One region of the Pseudomonas sp. P65(2024) genome, then DNA from elsewhere that is predicted to be linked to it. Evidence: predicted binding sites of a transcription regulator. Region 1 holds the regulator's gene; the other holds the start of a gene.
What was found. The regulator sigma-54, encoded in region 1, starts transcription at its own class of promoters, with help from an activator protein. The targets are predictions, from matches to a motif close to ANTGGCATNNANNTTGCTNT.
Positions count from the first base shown of each region.

Region 2: a site for sigma-54 is predicted at 4,921-4,940, ahead of glnA (type I glutamate--ammonia ligase). Genes of this name have one in related genera too.

Region 1 covers NZ_JBLIYX010000016.1:33,796-41,682, forward strand. The annotation lists gene mlaE (lipid asymmetry maintenance ABC transporter permease subunit MlaE) at 1-171, opposite strand, end outside; gene AC25MA_RS19825 (ATP-binding cassette domain-containing protein) at 171-980, opposite strand; gene AC25MA_RS19830 (KpsF/GutQ family sugar-phosphate isomerase) at 1,225-2,199, shown strand; gene AC25MA_RS19835 (KdsC family phosphatase) at 2,200-2,724, shown strand; gene lptC (LPS export ABC transporter periplasmic protein LptC) at 2,733-3,305, shown strand; gene lptA (lipopolysaccharide transport periplasmic protein LptA) at 3,292-3,816, shown strand; gene lptB (LPS export ABC transporter ATP-binding protein) at 3,817-4,542, shown strand; gene AC25MA_RS19855 (RNA polymerase factor sigma-54) at 4,716-6,215, shown strand; gene hpf (ribosome hibernation-promoting factor, HPF/YfiA family) at 6,294-6,602, shown strand; gene ptsN (PTS IIA-like nitrogen regulatory protein PtsN) at 6,615-7,079, shown strand; gene rapZ (RNase adapter RapZ) at 7,082-7,887, shown strand, end outside.
Region 2 covers NZ_JBLIYX010000002.1:330,156-338,042, forward strand. The annotation lists gene AC25MA_RS04230 (glycogen/starch/alpha-glucan phosphorylase) at 1-501, opposite strand, end outside; gene AC25MA_RS04235 (YkgJ family cysteine cluster protein) at 700-1,104, shown strand; gene typA (translational GTPase TypA) at 1,221-3,041, opposite strand; gene thiI (tRNA uracil 4-sulfurtransferase ThiI) at 3,169-4,623, opposite strand; gene glnA (type I glutamate--ammonia ligase) at 5,038-6,444, shown strand; gene AC25MA_RS04255 (chorismate mutase) at 6,590-7,132, shown strand; gene glnL (nitrogen regulation protein NR(II)) at 7,387-7,887, shown strand, end outside.

The DNA of each region.
Region 1 (7,887 bases):
TACGCCCACCGAGTACAGTTGCTTGACCAGCAGCTGGAAACCGCCGCCGATGCCGCTGCGTCCACCCAGCGAATGGCCGAGGAACAGGCACGAGCGTCCCAGCACGGCCAGTACATCGATGGCCGAACGGCCGAACAGACGGATACGTTCGAGTAAGGATTTTCTGCGCATCAACGCGTCCCCAACAGATCGGCGCGGTAGTCAGGCGCAGGGAAGTGGAAAGGTACCGGGCCATCCGGGTCGCCTTTCATGAACTGGCGGATGCGCGGGTTGTCCGAGCCCATCAGTTCGTCCGGCGTGCCCTGCCCCAGCACCTGGCCGTCGCCAACCACATAGATGTAGTCGGCGATGCTCGCGGTTTCCGCGAGATCGTGGGAAACCACGATACTAGTGATGCCCAGGGCGTCGTTGAGCAGGCGGATAAGGCGCACCAACACGCCCATGGCGATGGGGTCCTGCCCGACGAACGGCTCGTCGTACATGAGGATCTGCGGATCGAGGGCGATCGCCCGTGCCAGCGCCACGCGGCGCTTCATGCCGCCGGACAACTCGTCGGGCATCAGGTCGATGGCGCCGCGCAAGCCCACGGCCTGCAACTTCATCAACACGATGTCACGGATCATCTCGTCCGACAGCTGCGTATGAACCCGCAGCGGGAAGGCCACGTTCTCGAACACATCCAGGTCGGTGAACAGCGCACCACTCTGAAAGAGCACGCCCATCTGCTTACGCGCGTCGAACAGGTCGCTGCGCGACAGCGCGGGAAGGTTCTGCCCGTTGACCCAGACCTCGCCACCGGACGGACGCAACTGCGCGCCCATCAGGCGCAGCAAGGTGGTCTTGCCGCATCCCGAAGGCCCCATGATGCCGGTGACCTTGCCGCGGGGAATGCGTATGTCCACGTTGCTGAAAATGCTGCGCGAACCGCGCTTGAAGGTGACACCCTTCAACTCGACCGCGTAGGCGCTATCCACACTCATCTAGACTCCTTGCTAGTGCAGCCTCGTCATGTGGACGCCTGCCTTCATCTTGAAGGCACACAGGTCCCCTGCGGGCCGAATAGCGGCGAACTATAGCACCGCTGATAGGCCCGCCCCAAGGGCGTCCCCCCACTCGTTCAGGCCGCAGACAGGCTGGTGTGGCATCCATATGACATTCGAAGGATGAGCCTTTCACACATTACGGCTATAATCGCCGCCTTTTCATCAGGCATTGCGTTTCAACATGACCCAATCCAGCGAGCTGATCCAATCCGCCCAGCGCACCCTGCGCCTCGAACTCGAGGCCGTGGAGGCCCTGCTGGCCCGCATCGACGGTGACTTCGTCAAGGCCTGCGAGCTGATCCTGGCCAGCAAGGGACGGGTCGTGGTGGTGGGCATGGGCAAGTCGGGGCATATCGGCAACAAGATCGCCGCCACCCTGGCCAGCACGGGCACCCCGGCGTTCTTCGTGCACCCGGCCGAGGCCAGCCACGGCGACATGGGCATGATCACCCGGGACGATGTCATTCTTGCCCTGTCCAACTCCGGCAGCACCGCCGAGATCGTCACCCTGCTGCCGCTGATCAAGCGCCTGGGCATCCAGATGATCAGCCTGACCGGCAACCCGGGCTCGCCCCTGGCCCAGGCCGCCGAGGTCAATCTCGACGCCAGCGTCGCCCAGGAGGCCTGCCCGCTCAACCTGGCGCCGACCTCCTCCACCACCGCCGCGCTGGCGCTGGGCGACGCCCTGGCCATCGCCCTGCTCGAGGCCCGCGGCTTCACCGCCGAGGATTTCGCCTTCTCCCACCCCGGGGGCGCGTTGGGTCGTCGCCTGCTGCTGAAGGTCGAGAACGTCATGCATGCCGGCGAGGAGCTGCCCCTGGTGAAGCGCGGCACCCTGCTCAAGGACGCGCTGCTTGAAATGTCTCGTAAGGGTCTGGGCATGACCGTGGTCCTGGGTGACGACGGCAAGCTCGCCGGCGTGTTCACCGACGGTGACCTGCGCCGCAGCCTGGACCGCAACATCGACGTGCACAAGACCCTCATCGACGAGGTCATGACCGTGCACGGCAAGACCGCCCGCGCCGAGATGCTCGCCGCCGAGGCGCTGAAGATCATGGAAGACCACAAGATCAGCGCGCTGGTGGTCGTCGATCAGGAAGACCGCCCGACCGGCGCCCTGAACATGCACGACCTGCTGCGCGCCGGAGTGATGTAAATGAACCAGGACCTGATGCAACGCGCCAAGGCCATCAAGCTGGCGGTGTTCGACGTCGACGGCGTGCTCACCGACGGCCGCCTGTACTTCCTCGAGGACGGCAGCGAGTTCAAGACCTTCAACACCCTCGACGGCCACGGCATCAAGATGCTCATGGCCGCGGGCGTGACCACCGCGATCATCAGCGGGCGCAAGACCCCGGTGGTCGAGCGCCGGGCGAAGAACCTCGGCATCCCGCACCTGTTCCAGGGCCGCGAGGACAAACTGGTGGTGCTCGACGGCCTGCTCGCCGAACTCAATCTAAGCTATGAACAGGTCGCCTACCTCGGCGACGACCTGCCCGACCTGCCGGTTATCCGCCGCGTCGGCCTGGGCATGGCGGTGCACAACGCCGCGGCATTCGTTCGCCAGCACGCCCATGGCGTTACCCAGGCTCGCGGCGGCGAAGGCGCCGCCCGCGAGTTCTGCGAACTGATCATGCAGGCCCAGGGCACCCTGGACGCTGCCAACGCCCATTACCTGTAAGGCTGCCCATGCTCAGCAAGAAGATCAGAAATGTCGCGCTGCTAGGCGGGATCGCCGCCGTGCTCGTTGCAGTAGGCTATTGGAATATCAGCCCGGAGAGCTTCCTCGACCAGCCGCAGGCCCAGGTCGACCAGAGCGCCATCGACTACTATGCGATCAACGCCCACAGCCTGCAGTTCCTGCCCGACGGCAAGCTGCAGTACGAGATGACCGCCGCCAAGGTCGAGCATTTGAAGGCCAGCGAGGTCACCCTGGTGACCACGCCCGACCTGCACATGTACCGTGGCACCGAGTATCCCTGGCACGTGCAGAGCAAGCGCGCCGAGGTCAATCCGGACGGCACCGAGGTCGAGCTGATCGACGATGTGCGCGTGGCGCGCACCGACGAGAAGCAACGTGAAACCATCATCACCAGCACACGCATGACCGTGTTCCCGCAGAAGCAATATGCGCAGACCGAGCAAGCCGTTAGAATCGACGGCGCCGGTGGCACGACTACGGGCAAAGGAATGAAAGCGTATTTGAAAGAAGGCAGGATGGACCTGCTCTCTAACGTAAGAGGACAGTATGAGGCTCGTTAAAACCATCCCCCTTCTGCTCAGCCTGGGCGTAGCACTGGGAAGCGCGAGCGCCTTCGCCCTGCCGAACGACCGTGACCAGCCGATCCGCATCCAGGCGGACAACGCCCACCTGGACGACAAGCAGGGCGTTGCCACCTATACCGGCGACGTGATCATCACCCAGGGTTCGATGATGATCAAAGGCAACACCGTGACCATGACCCGCGCCGCCTCCGGCGACATCGACGTGGTCACCTCGGTGGGCAACCTGGCCTACTTCGAGCAACAGCAGAGCGCCGCCAAGCCCGACAAGATGAAAGGCTGGGCCGTGACCATCCAGTACCAGGCGCAGAAAGACATGGTGATCCTCACCGATCGCGCCAAGGTCGAGAACGAAGGCAACACCACCGAAGGCGAGAAGATCGTCTACAACACCAAGACCCAGGTGGCTACCGCCGGTCGCGGTGGCAACGTGACTGCACCACGTCAGCGCATCGACATGGTCATTCAACCGAAGAAAAAGGCCGAGTAAATGGCAACCCTCAAAGCCCAGCACCTGGCCAAGAGCTACAAGGGCCGGCAGGTCGTTCGCGACGTCAGCCTGTCCATCGACAGCGGCCAGATCGTCGGCCTGCTAGGCCCCAACGGCGCCGGCAAGACCACCTGTTTCTACATGATCGTCGGCCTGGTCCAGGCCGACCAAGGTCGCGTGCTGATCGACAGCCTCGACGTCAGCCACCAACCCATGCACGGGCGCGCCAAGGCCGGTATCGGCTACCTGCCGCAGGAAGCCTCGATCTTCCGCAAGCTGTCGGTGGCCGACAACATCATGGCCATCCTCGAGACACGCAAGGACCTCGACCGTGACGGTCGGCGCAAGGAGCTGGAAAGCCTGCTGCAGGAGTTCCACATCAGCCATATCCGCGACAACCTCGGCATGAGCCTCTCCGGCGGCGAACGCCGCCGCGTCGAGATCGCCCGTGCCCTGGCCACCGCGCCCAAGTTCATCCTGCTGGACGAACCCTTTGCCGGTGTCGACCCGATCTCTGTCGGCGACATCAAGCAGATCATCCACCACCTCAAGAACAAGGGTATCGGCGTCCTGATCACCGACCACAACGTTCGCGAGACCCTGGACATCTGCGAGACCGCCTACATCGTCAACGATGGCCAGCTGATCGCCGAAGGCGACGCCGAGACCATCCTGGCCAACCAGCTGGTCAAGGAAGTATACCTGGGGCACGAGTTCCGACTCTGACCCTGGCCTGCCCGGAGCACTGGCGCAGGCGCCTGTTCGAGGCTTAAGTTGTTACAGTGCTCTAGGCAAACGCTGCAATTTCAGGCATATAACTTGCTTAAAATCGGCGCCCAGGCGCCCTCCGTGTAGTGGATGGCGCATGCGCGCCGGCAACAAGGTATCAAGCCCCAGCCATGAAACCATCGCTCGTCCTAAAAATGGGCCAGCAACTGACGATGACCCCGCAGTTGCAACAGGCCATCCGTCTGCTTCAGCTCTCCACCCTGGACCTCCAGCAGGAAATCCAGGAAGCGCTGGAGTCCAATCCGATGCTCGAACGTCAGGAAGACGGCGAGGACTTCGACAACAGCGACCCGATGGCGGACAACGCCGAGAACAAGCCGGCCGCCGAAGTCCAGGACAACAGCTTCCAGGAAACCAGTACCAGCAGCACCGCGGAAAACCTCGAAGACGGCGAATGGGCCGAGCGCATTCCCAACGAACTGCCGGTCGACACCGCCTGGGAGGACATCTACCAGACCAGCGCCAGTAGCCTGCCGAGCAATGATGACGACGAGTGGGACTTCACCACCCGCACCTCGGTCGGCGAGAGCCTGCAGAGTCACCTGCTGTGGCAGCTCAACCTGGCGCCGATGTCCGACACCGACCGCCTGATCGCCGTCACCCTGATCGACAGCATCAACGGCCAGGGCTACCTGGAGGACTCCCTCGAGGAAATCTGCGCAGGCTTCGACCCGGAACTCGACATCGAGTTGGACGAGGTCGAGGCGGTGCTGCACCGCATCCAGCAGTTCGAACCCGCCGGCATCGGCGCCCGCTCCCTGGGCGAATGCCTGCTGCTGCAACTGCGCCAACTGCCGGCCTCGACGCCTTGGATGGGTGAGGCCCAGCGCCTGGTCACCGACTTCATCGACCTGCTCGGCAGCCGCGACTACAGCCAGCTGATGCGCCGCATGAAGCTCAAGGAAGACGAGCTGCGCCAGGTCATCGAACTGGTGCAGACCCTCAACCCGCGCCCCGGCTCGCAGATCGAGTCCAGCGAGCCCGAGTACGTCGTGCCCGACGTCATCGTGCGCAAGGACAGCGAGCGCTGGCTGGTCGAGCTCAACCAGGAAGCGGTACCGCGCCTGCGGGTCAACCCGCAGTACGCCGGCTTCGTTCGCCGCGCCGACACCAGCGCCGACAACACCTTCATGCGCAACCAGCTGCAGGAAGCGCGCTGGTTCATCAAGAGCCTGCAGAGCCGCAACGAGACGCTGATGAAGGTGGCGACACAGATCGTCGAGCACCAGCGCGGCTTCCTCGACCATGGCGACGAGGCCATGAAGCCGCTGGTGCTGCACGATATCGCCGAGGCGGTGGGCATGCACGAGTCGACCATTTCCCGGGTGACCACGCAGAAATACATGCACACCCCGCGCGGCATCTACGAACTGAAATACTTTTTCTCCAGCCACGTGAGCACCGCCGAAGGCGGCGAATGCTCGTCCACGGCGATTCGCGCGATCATCAAGAAACTGGTGGCGGCGGAAAATCAGAAAAAGCCATTGAGTGACAGCAAGATCGCTGGTTTACTGGAGGCACAAGGCATCCAGGTAGCCCGTCGCACCGTCGCCAAGTACCGCGAATCGTTGGGCATCGCCCCATCAAGCGAGCGCAAGCGACTGATGTAGCCCCAGGATGTGCCACAGCGTTTCAGTGGCAGGTGCAAGACCTGCCTCTTTATGCACGGGCAACAAAGGAGAAGCTGTATGCAAGTCAACATCAGTGGACAGCATGTAGAAGTCACCCAACCACTGCGCGATTACGTGCTCGAGAAGCTCGCCCGCGTGGAGGGTCATTTCGACAAGATCACCAATGCGACGGTGATCATGAAGGTCGAGAAGCTGCAGCAGAAGGTGGAAGCCACACTCCAGATTCCCGGTGGCGAAGTCGTCGCCAACGCCGAACACCAAGACATGTACGCGGCGATCGACGCCCTGGCCGACAAACTCGATCGCCAACTGAAAAAACACAAGGAAAAACAGCAAAGCCTGCTGCAAGGCGCAGCCGCCCGCTGATCCCCCTCATCCATGATCCGACTTGAAACCATCCTGACCCCCGGCCGTTCACTCGTGAACGTGCCGGGCGGCAGCAAGAAGCGCGCCCTGGAAAAGGTCGCCACCCTGATCGCCGAGCAAGTACCCGAGCTGGAGATGCAAGATGTCTTCGACAAGCTCATCGCTCGGGAAAAACTCGGCTCCACCGGTTTTGGCAATGGCATCGCCATTCCGCACTGCCGGCTTGTGGGTTGCAGCGCGCCAGTAAGCGCCCTGCTGCACCTGGATGCCCCCATTGATTATGACGCCATCGATGGTGCCCCGGTCGACCTGCTGTTCGTCCTGCTGGTCCCGGAAGCTGCCACCGATGCCCACCTTGAACTGCTGCGTCAGATCGCCAGCATGCTAGATCGCAAGGAGGTCCGCGATCGCCTACGTGCCGCCGACAGCAGCGAGACCCTTTACCAGGTCGTCCTGGACGTACAGAACGAGCACTGAACATGCGCCTGATCATCGTCAGCGGCCGCTCCGGCTCCGGTAAGAGTACCGCCCTCGACGTGCTGGAAGACAACGGCTACTACTGCATCGACAACCTGCCCGCCGGGCTGCTGCCGCAGCTGGCGGAAAACGCGCTGCTCAACACCGAGCTGCTGCAACCGAAGGTCGCTGTGTCCATTGATGCGCGCAACCTGCCCAGCCACCTGTCACGCTTCCCCGAACTGCTGACAGATGCACGTTCGCGCCATATCCAGTGCGACGTGCTGTACCTGGACGCCGACGAAGACACCCTGCTCAAGCGCTTCTCGGAAACCCGCCGCCGCCACCCGCTGACCAACGACAGCCGTTCGCTGGCCGAGGCGATCCGCGTGGAAAGCGAGCTGCTCGGCCCGATCGCCGACCTCGCCGACCTGAAGATCGACACCACCAGCCTGAACCTCTATCAACTGCGCGATTCGATCAAGCTGCGCCTGCTCAACCAGCCCGAGCCAGGCACCGCGTTCCTGGTCGAGTCATTCGGTTTCAAGCGTGGCATGCCGGTGGACGCCGACCTGGTGTTCGACGTGCGCTGCCTACCCAATCCGTACTGGAAGCCGGAACTTCGTGAGCATTCCGGCCTCGAACAGCCGGTAATTGATTACCTGGCCGCCCAGCCGGACGTCGAGGAAATGTTCCAGGACATCTCCGGCTACCTGCTCAAGTGGCTGCCGCGCTTCGCCGCCAGCAACCGCGCTTACGTCACCATCGCCATCGGCTGTACCGGCGGCCACCACCGCTCGGTGTACATCACCGAACGGCTTGGCCAACT
Region 2 (7,887 bases), on a different contig from region 1:
CCAGCCATCGACCACCGCCTGGCGGAACAAACCATGCTCGTAGCGGATGCCGTAGCCATGGGCGGCGATGCCCAGGGTCGACATGCTTTCCATGAAACACGCCGCCAACCGACCCAGGCCGCCGTTGCCCAGCGCCGCGTCGGGCTCGAGCAGGCGGATGCGCTCCAGGTCCACGTTCAGACCTTCGAGGGCCTCGCGGGCGATCTCCAGGTAGCCGAGGTTGCTCAGGCTGTCGTACAGCAGGCGGCCGATGAGGAACTCGAGGGAGAGGTAGTAGACGCGCTTCTGGCTGCGCCTGTAGGCCTGGCGGGTATGGTCCATCCAGTGATCGACCATGTGGTCGCGGGCGGCCAGGGCGATGGCCTCGAACCAGTCATGGTCGAAGGCGTGTTCCGGATCCTTGCCGACCGCGTAGGTCAGCTTGGCCAGCACGGCGGCGCGAAAGGCCGCCACCTCTGCACTATGGTGCTTTTCGTCACGGGCTTCGGTTTCCTGGGACATGGGGCATCCTCGGGCAAATGGGCGAAAGCGCAGGGAGATTGTTCAGCCTAGACGCTCTGACACGGAGCGACAGCGACGGTTCGCGGTTTTCATCCACCGCTGGAGAAACCGGCAAAAGGTTGTTCACAAATTGAACAACTCCGGTATCATCGCGCGCCCCAAAACCGTGATTTCCCTTGCAAGAATAAAACCGTAACCATGAAACCGACCCTGATCGCCGCCGCCGAAGTCGACCGCCTGGAGACCTGGCAGCGCTATGCCAGCCACATGTGCGGTGGCTGCCACTCGACCTGCTGCACCTTGCCGGTGGAGGTGAAGATCAAGGATCTGATCCGTATCGGCGTGGTGGACGAGTTCGAGAAGGACGAGCCGCCGAAGAACATCGCCAAGCGCCTGCAGAAGGACGGCATCATCGAACGCTTCAACCAGAAGTCGGGGATCTTCACCCTGACCCGGATGAGCAACGACGACTGCCTCTATCTGGACCGCAAGAGCCGGCTGTGCACCATTTATGACAAGCGCCCGGATACCTGCCGCAATCACCCCAAGATCGGGCCGCGGCCGGGATATTGTGCGTACAAGCCCAAGGTGGCTACCCGCTGATCCTGCTTTGCTTGTGAAATCCCGGGGCTGCAAAGCGGCCCCAATTCCTCAAGGCAAACAAAAACGCCCCCGGCCTTTCGACCGGGGGCGTTTTCATTCAGCCTGAACTAAGTGACTCAGTTCTTGGCTTTCTTGGCAGCGCGGGTACGCTCGCCTTCATCGAGGATCTTCTTGCGCAGACGGATCGACTTCGGCGTCACTTCGCACAGCTCGTCGTCCTGGATGAATTCCAGGGCCTGTTCCAGAGTGTGGCGAACCGGCGGAACCAGGGCGATGACTTCGTCCTTGCCCGAAGCACGCATGTTGTCGAGCTTCTTGCCTTTGGTCGGGTTCACGCCCAGGTCGTTGTCACGGCTGTTCAGGCCGATGATCTGACCGTTGTAGATCTCCTGGCCGTGTTCAACGAACAGCTTGCCGCGAGCCTGCAGGGTTTCCAGCGAGTAGGTCAGGGCCTTGCCGGTCTCGACCGAAACCAGGACACCGTTCAGGCGGCCGGACATCTGGCCCGACTTCATGGTGTCGTAACGATCGAAGATCGAGGTCAGGATGCCTGCACCGTTGGTCAGGGTCAGGAACTGGTTACGGAAACCGATCAGGCCACGGGCTGGAATGTTGTATTCCAGGCGAACACGGCCCTTGCCATCCGGAACCATGTTGGTCAGGTCGCCTTTACGCAGGCCCATCTCTTCCATGACCTTGCCCTGGGATTCTTCAGGGATGTCGATGGTGACGTTCTCGAACGGCTCCTGCTTGACGCCGTCGACTTCGCGGATGATCACTTCAGGACGGCCCACGGCCATCTCGAAGCCTTCACGGCGCATGGTTTCGATCAGTACCGACAGGTGCAGCTCGCCACGGCCCGATACCTTGAACTTGTCAGGGGAATCGGTTTCCTGAACGCGCAGGGCAACGTTGTACAGCAGCTCTTTGTCCAGGCGGTCCTTGATGTTACGGCTGGTGACGAACTTGCCTTCTTTACCGCAGAACGGCGAGTCGTTGACCTGGAAGGTCATCGAAACGGTTGGCTCGTCAACGGTCAGCGGCTTCATCGCCTCGACGGTATCCGGGGCGCACAGGGTGTCGGAGATGAACAGCTCGTCGAAACCGCTGATGCAGACGATGTCGCCAGCCTGGGCTTCTTCGACGTCGACGCGGTGCAGGCCGTGGTGGCCCATCAGCTTGAGGATACGACCGTTGCGCTTCTTGCCTTCGGTGTCGATGGCAACAACCGGGGTGTTCGGCTTGACGCGACCACGGGCGATACGGCCAACGCCGATAACACCGAGGAAGCTGTTGTAGTCCAGTGCGGAGATCTGCATCTGGAACGGGCCGTCACGGTCAACCGACGGTGCGGGTACGTTGTCGACGATCGACTGGTACAGCGCGGTCATGTCCTCACCCATTTCGGTGTGGTCCAGGCCGGCGATGCCGTTCAGGGCCGAGGCGTAGACAACTTTGAAGTCCAGCTGCTCGTCGGTAGCACCGAGGTTGTCGAACAGGTCGAAGATCTGGTCCAGAACCCAGTCAGGACGCGCGCCCGGACGGTCGACCTTGTTGATCACGACGATCGGCTTCAGACCGGCTTCGAAGGCCTTCTTGGTCACGAAGCGGGTTTGCGGCATCGGGCCGTCCTGGGCGTCGACCAGCAGCAGCACGGAGTCGACCATCGACATTACACGCTCGACCTCGCCACCGAAGTCGGCGTGGCCGGGGGTGTCGACGATGTTGATGTGGTAGCCGTTCCAGTTGATGGCGGTGTTCTTCGCCAGAATGGTAATGCCGCGCTCTTTTTCCTGATCGTTGGAGTCCATGACGCGCTCGTCGTTGAGCTCGTTACGCTCCAGGGTGCCGGACTGGCGCAGGAGTTTGTCGACCAGGGTGGTTTTACCATGGTCAACGTGGGCGATGATGGCGATGTTACGCAGATTTTCGATCACAACTGTATCTCGATCAGAGGATTCGGTTGCCGCCAGTGTAGGCGGCCAATATGTACTGTTTAAGGCTCAGCGGGCCCGGCGGTCGGGAGGGCGATGGCGGATGCTGCCGCCATACAGCCCTGGCGTCTTATGTCGGACGATAAACACGCACATTGGCATGTCCCTCACTGAGCAGGTGGTGTGCGTGCAGACGGCTCATCACACCCTTGTCGCAATACAGCAGGTACTGGCGCGTGGGGTCCAGGTGCTTGAACTTGCTGTTGATCGCGTAGAACGGCATGGCCTGGACTTCGATACCGTCCAGCGCCAGGGGTTCGTCTTCCTGGGCATCAGGGTGACGAATGTCGATGACGATCTGACCGGGCAGCGCCTCGGCCACTTCCTCGACTTCGATGTCCTTGCCCAGTTCATCGATCACGTGGTCGATGGAAATGAACTTGGCGCGCTCCAGGGCACGCTCCAGTACTTCCATCTCGAACTGCTTCTCTTCGTGCTCCATGCGGTGACGCTTGGCATGGGTGGTCGGGTTTACCGAGATCACGCCACAGTACTCGGGCATGTGCTTGGCGAAGTCGGCGGTGCCGATTTCGGTGGCCTGGTCGATGATGTCCTGCTTATGGCTGGCCAACAGCGGGCGCAGCACCAGCTTGTCGGTGGCCGAATCGATAATCGACAGGTTCGGCAACGTCTGGCTGGAGACTTGGGAAATCGCCTCGCCGGTGACCAGGGCATCAATCTGCAGGCGGTCGGCCATGCGGGCGGCAGCGCGCAGCATCATGCGCTTTAGCGTGACACCCATGTAGCTGTTGTCGACCTTGTTGAGGATTTCGCCGACCACTTCCTCGAACGGCACGCTGATGAACAGCACGCGCTGGCTGCTGCCGTACTTCTTCCACAGGAAGTGGGCCACTTCCATCACGCCCAGTTCGTGGGCGCGGCCACCGAGGTTGAAGAAGCAGAAGTGCGTCATCAGGCCGCGACGCATCATCTGGTAGGCCGCCACGGTGGAGTCGAAGCCACCGGACATCAGCACCAGGGTCTGCTCCAGGGCGCCCAGCGGATAACCACCGATGCCGTTGTGCTGATTGTGGATCACGTACAGGCGCTGATCGCGGATCTCGATGCGCACCAGCACTTCGGGCTTCTTCAGCTCGATGCCGGCAGCGCCGCATTGCTGGCGCAGTTGGCTGCCGACATAGCGGTCGACATCCATCGAGGTGAAGTCGTGGTGGCCGCCGCGCTTGCAGCGCACGGCGAAGTACTTGCCGGCGAGCAGGTGACCGAAGTGCTGCTTGCACTTCTCGACGATGTCGTCAAAGTCGCCCAGTGGGTACTCCTGCACCTGCAGGAAGTGAGTGATGCCCGGGGTACAGCGCAGGCGCTCAATCATTTCGCGCTGGATCTTTTCGTCCTCGATGCGGGTGACCACTTCGAGATTGTCCCAGACACCATCGACCGCGAGCTCAGGATCGAGATCCTTGAGCACGTTGCGGATATTCTTGCTGAGCTGACGGATGAAGCGCTTGCGCACCGGCCGGCTCTTGATGGTGATCTCTGGGAAGACTTTGACGATAAGTTTCATTGGTTTAACAGCGCGCACAGGGCCTGCCGAAAATAGGGGGCGCGAATTATAGCGGAAATCGCTCAAGGTTTGAGCAACTTTTGTACAGAAGGTGCGATTTATGTTGGCCGCGCCACCCCTCGTCGGCCTGCTGCGTGGGAGCAGGCTTGCCCCGCGATGAGGCCCACGCCAGCACAAAAGCACCACAATGGTGCAGTTACACCAAAAAACGCATCTTATGAGTGCAAAGCTACACTCCACCCCTCCAAGAAATGCCCGCCAACGCCCCCTTTCATCCCACTCTCGCCATTTTTGGGCACTGGCATGCAATTTGCTCCCTTGTGAGGCAGGTACGCTTGGCCGACTATCCGCGCCCAGCGACACCCTTTTTCCAGGGCAGCGGCCAACTGCGCCCTAGACCATCCGGAGGACAACATGTCGAAGTCGGTTCAACTCATCAAAGATCATGACGTCAAGTGGATTGATCTGCGTTTCACGGACACCAAGGGCATTCAGCATCACGTGACCATGCCGGCGCGCGATGGCCTGGACGAAGACTTCTTCGAAGTCGGCAAGATGTTCGACGGTTCCTCCATCGCTGGCTGGAAAGGCATCGAAGCCTCCGACATGATCCTGATGCCGGTCGACGAAACCGCCGTGCTGGACCCATTCACCGAAGAGCCGACCCTGATCATCACCTGCGATATCGTCGATCCGTCGAGCATGCAGGGCTACGATCGCGACCCGCGCGGCATCGCCAAGCGCGCCGAAGAGTACCTGAAGAGCACCGGCATCGGTGACACCGTGTTCGCCGGCCCAGAGCCTGAGTTCTTCATCTTCGACGAAGTGAAGTTCCAGTCGGACATCTCCGGTTCGATGTTCAAGATCTTCTCCGAGCAAGGCTCGTGGATGACCGGCGCTGACGTCGAAGGCGGCAACAAAGGCCACCGTCCGGGCGTGAAAGGCGGCTACTTCCCGGTTCCGCCGTTCGACCACGACCACGAAATCCGTACTGCCATGTGCAATGCCCTGGAAGAAATGGGCCAGACCGTCGAAGTTCACCACCACGAAGTGGCGACCGCCGGCCAGAACGAGATCGGCGTCAAGTTCAACACCCTGGTCAAGAAAGCGGATGAAGTGCAGGCCCTGAAGTATGTCGTGCACAATGTTGCCGACGCTTATGGCCGTACCGCCACCTTCATGCCCAAGCCTCTGTACGGCGACAACGGCTCGGGCATGCACGTGCACATGTCGATCTGGAAAGACGGCAAGAACACCTTCTCCGGCGAAGGCTATGCCGGCCTGTCCGATACCGCCCTGTACTTCATCGGCGGCATCATCAAGCACGGCAAGGCCCTGAACGGCTTCACCAACCCTTCGACCAACTCCTACAAGCGTCTGGTCCCAGGTTTTGAAGCCCCGGTAATGCTGGCCTACTCGGCTCGCAACCGTTCCGCCTCGATCCGTATTCCGTACGTCGGTAGCCCGAAAGCCCGCCGTATCGAAGCACGCTTCCCGGACCCGTCGGCCAACCCATACCTGGCCTTCGCGGCCCTGCTGATGGCAGGCCTGGACGGCATCCAGAACAAGATCCACCCAGGCGATGCCGCCGACAAGAACCTGTACGACCTGCCGCCTGAAGAGGCGAAAGACATCCCGCAAGTGTGCGGCAGCCTGAAGGAAGCCCTGGAAGAGCTGGACAAGGGCCGTGCGTTCCTGACCAAGGGCGGCGTGTTCTCCGACGACTTCATCGATGCCTTCATCGAGCTGAAGAGCGAAGAAGAGATCAAGGTCCGCACCTTCGTGCACCCGCTGGAATACGAGCTGTACTACAGCTGCTGATATGATCGGCGCCCCGCGTCGATGACATCAGGACGGCCTCCCTCGGGAGGCCGTTTCTTTTTCATACCCTCATAATCGGACAACACCTATTAGCCGCCACACAGCCAAAGGCGACACTCGAGGCTTCATTCCCAAGGAGATCGCCATGCGTGCCACCACCCTCGCCCTGACCTGCTGCTTCGCCCTATCCGGCTGTGCCACCTCACCGAGCGTCACGCCAACCCTGGATCAGCTGCTTGCCACCATTGACCGGCGCCTGGACCTGGCCGAAGCGGTCGCCCTGCACAAGTGGGATCACCAACAACCGGTGCAGGCCAGCGCCCGCGAGCAGCAGGTATTGGCCAGTGCGCGGCAGGCCGCCGTCGCTCACCACCTGGATCCGGCACGCGTCGAGGCCTTTTTTGCCGACCAGATCGAAGCCAACAAGCTCCTGCAGTACCACCTGCTCGACACCTGGCATCGCGCCCGTCAAGCGCCAGCCCTGCCACGCCGCGACCTGGCCAACGACGTGCGCCCGGAACTGGATCTGCTGCAGGAACAGCTGCTGAGCGCCCTCGCCCGCTTTGACCAGACCCCGCCGGCCAATTGCGCCAACCACTTGGCCGACGCCCTGCAGCAACGCGCCCAGGACACCACGCGCCACCTCGCCCTGGTTCGCGCCAGCGCCCAGCTGTGCAAATTGCGCTGACCGCCCTATGCTCCATATTGGTGCATGATTGCGCAAGCCGCCCCATCATGTACCCCAATTTGGGTCACAAGAATCGATAAACCAAGGCTTTCTGGCTCGAATTCGCGCATTTCCGAGTCTTTATCCGGAATTTCCGCTTCTTTTCGGAGCCTTGGTTTGGTTCTTGCATTTTCACTGCATCCAGCACTCTTCCGTGCGCGCCCCAGGCCTGAGCCCTTGGGCGCCACTGTGCCAAAAGAGGTCAACGACGCCTTATGACCATCAGCGATGCACAGCACCGTCTGCTTCTGGACAACCTGACCACGGCCACGCTGTTGCTCAATTCTGAACTGCGCCTGGAGTACATGAACCCGGCGGCGGAGATGCTTCTGGCCGTCAGCGGCCAGCGCAGCCACGGGCAGTTCATTAGCGAGCTGTTCACCGAATCGACCGAGGCGCTCAATTCGTTGCGCCAGGCGGTGGAGCAGGCGCACCCGTTCACCAAGCGTGAAGCGCAGCTGACCTCGCTGACCGGACAGACCATCACCGTCGACTATGCCGTCACGCCCATCCTGCACCTGGGCCAGACCCTGCTGTTGCTGGAGGTGCACCCACGCGATCGCCTGTTGCGCATCACCAAGGAAGAGGCCCAGCTGAGCAAGCAGGAGACCACCAAGATGCTGGTGCGCGGCCTGGCCCACGAGATCAAGAACCCTCTCGGCGGCATCCGTGGCGCGGCCCAGTTGCTGGCCCGTGAACTGCCGGAAGAAAGCCTG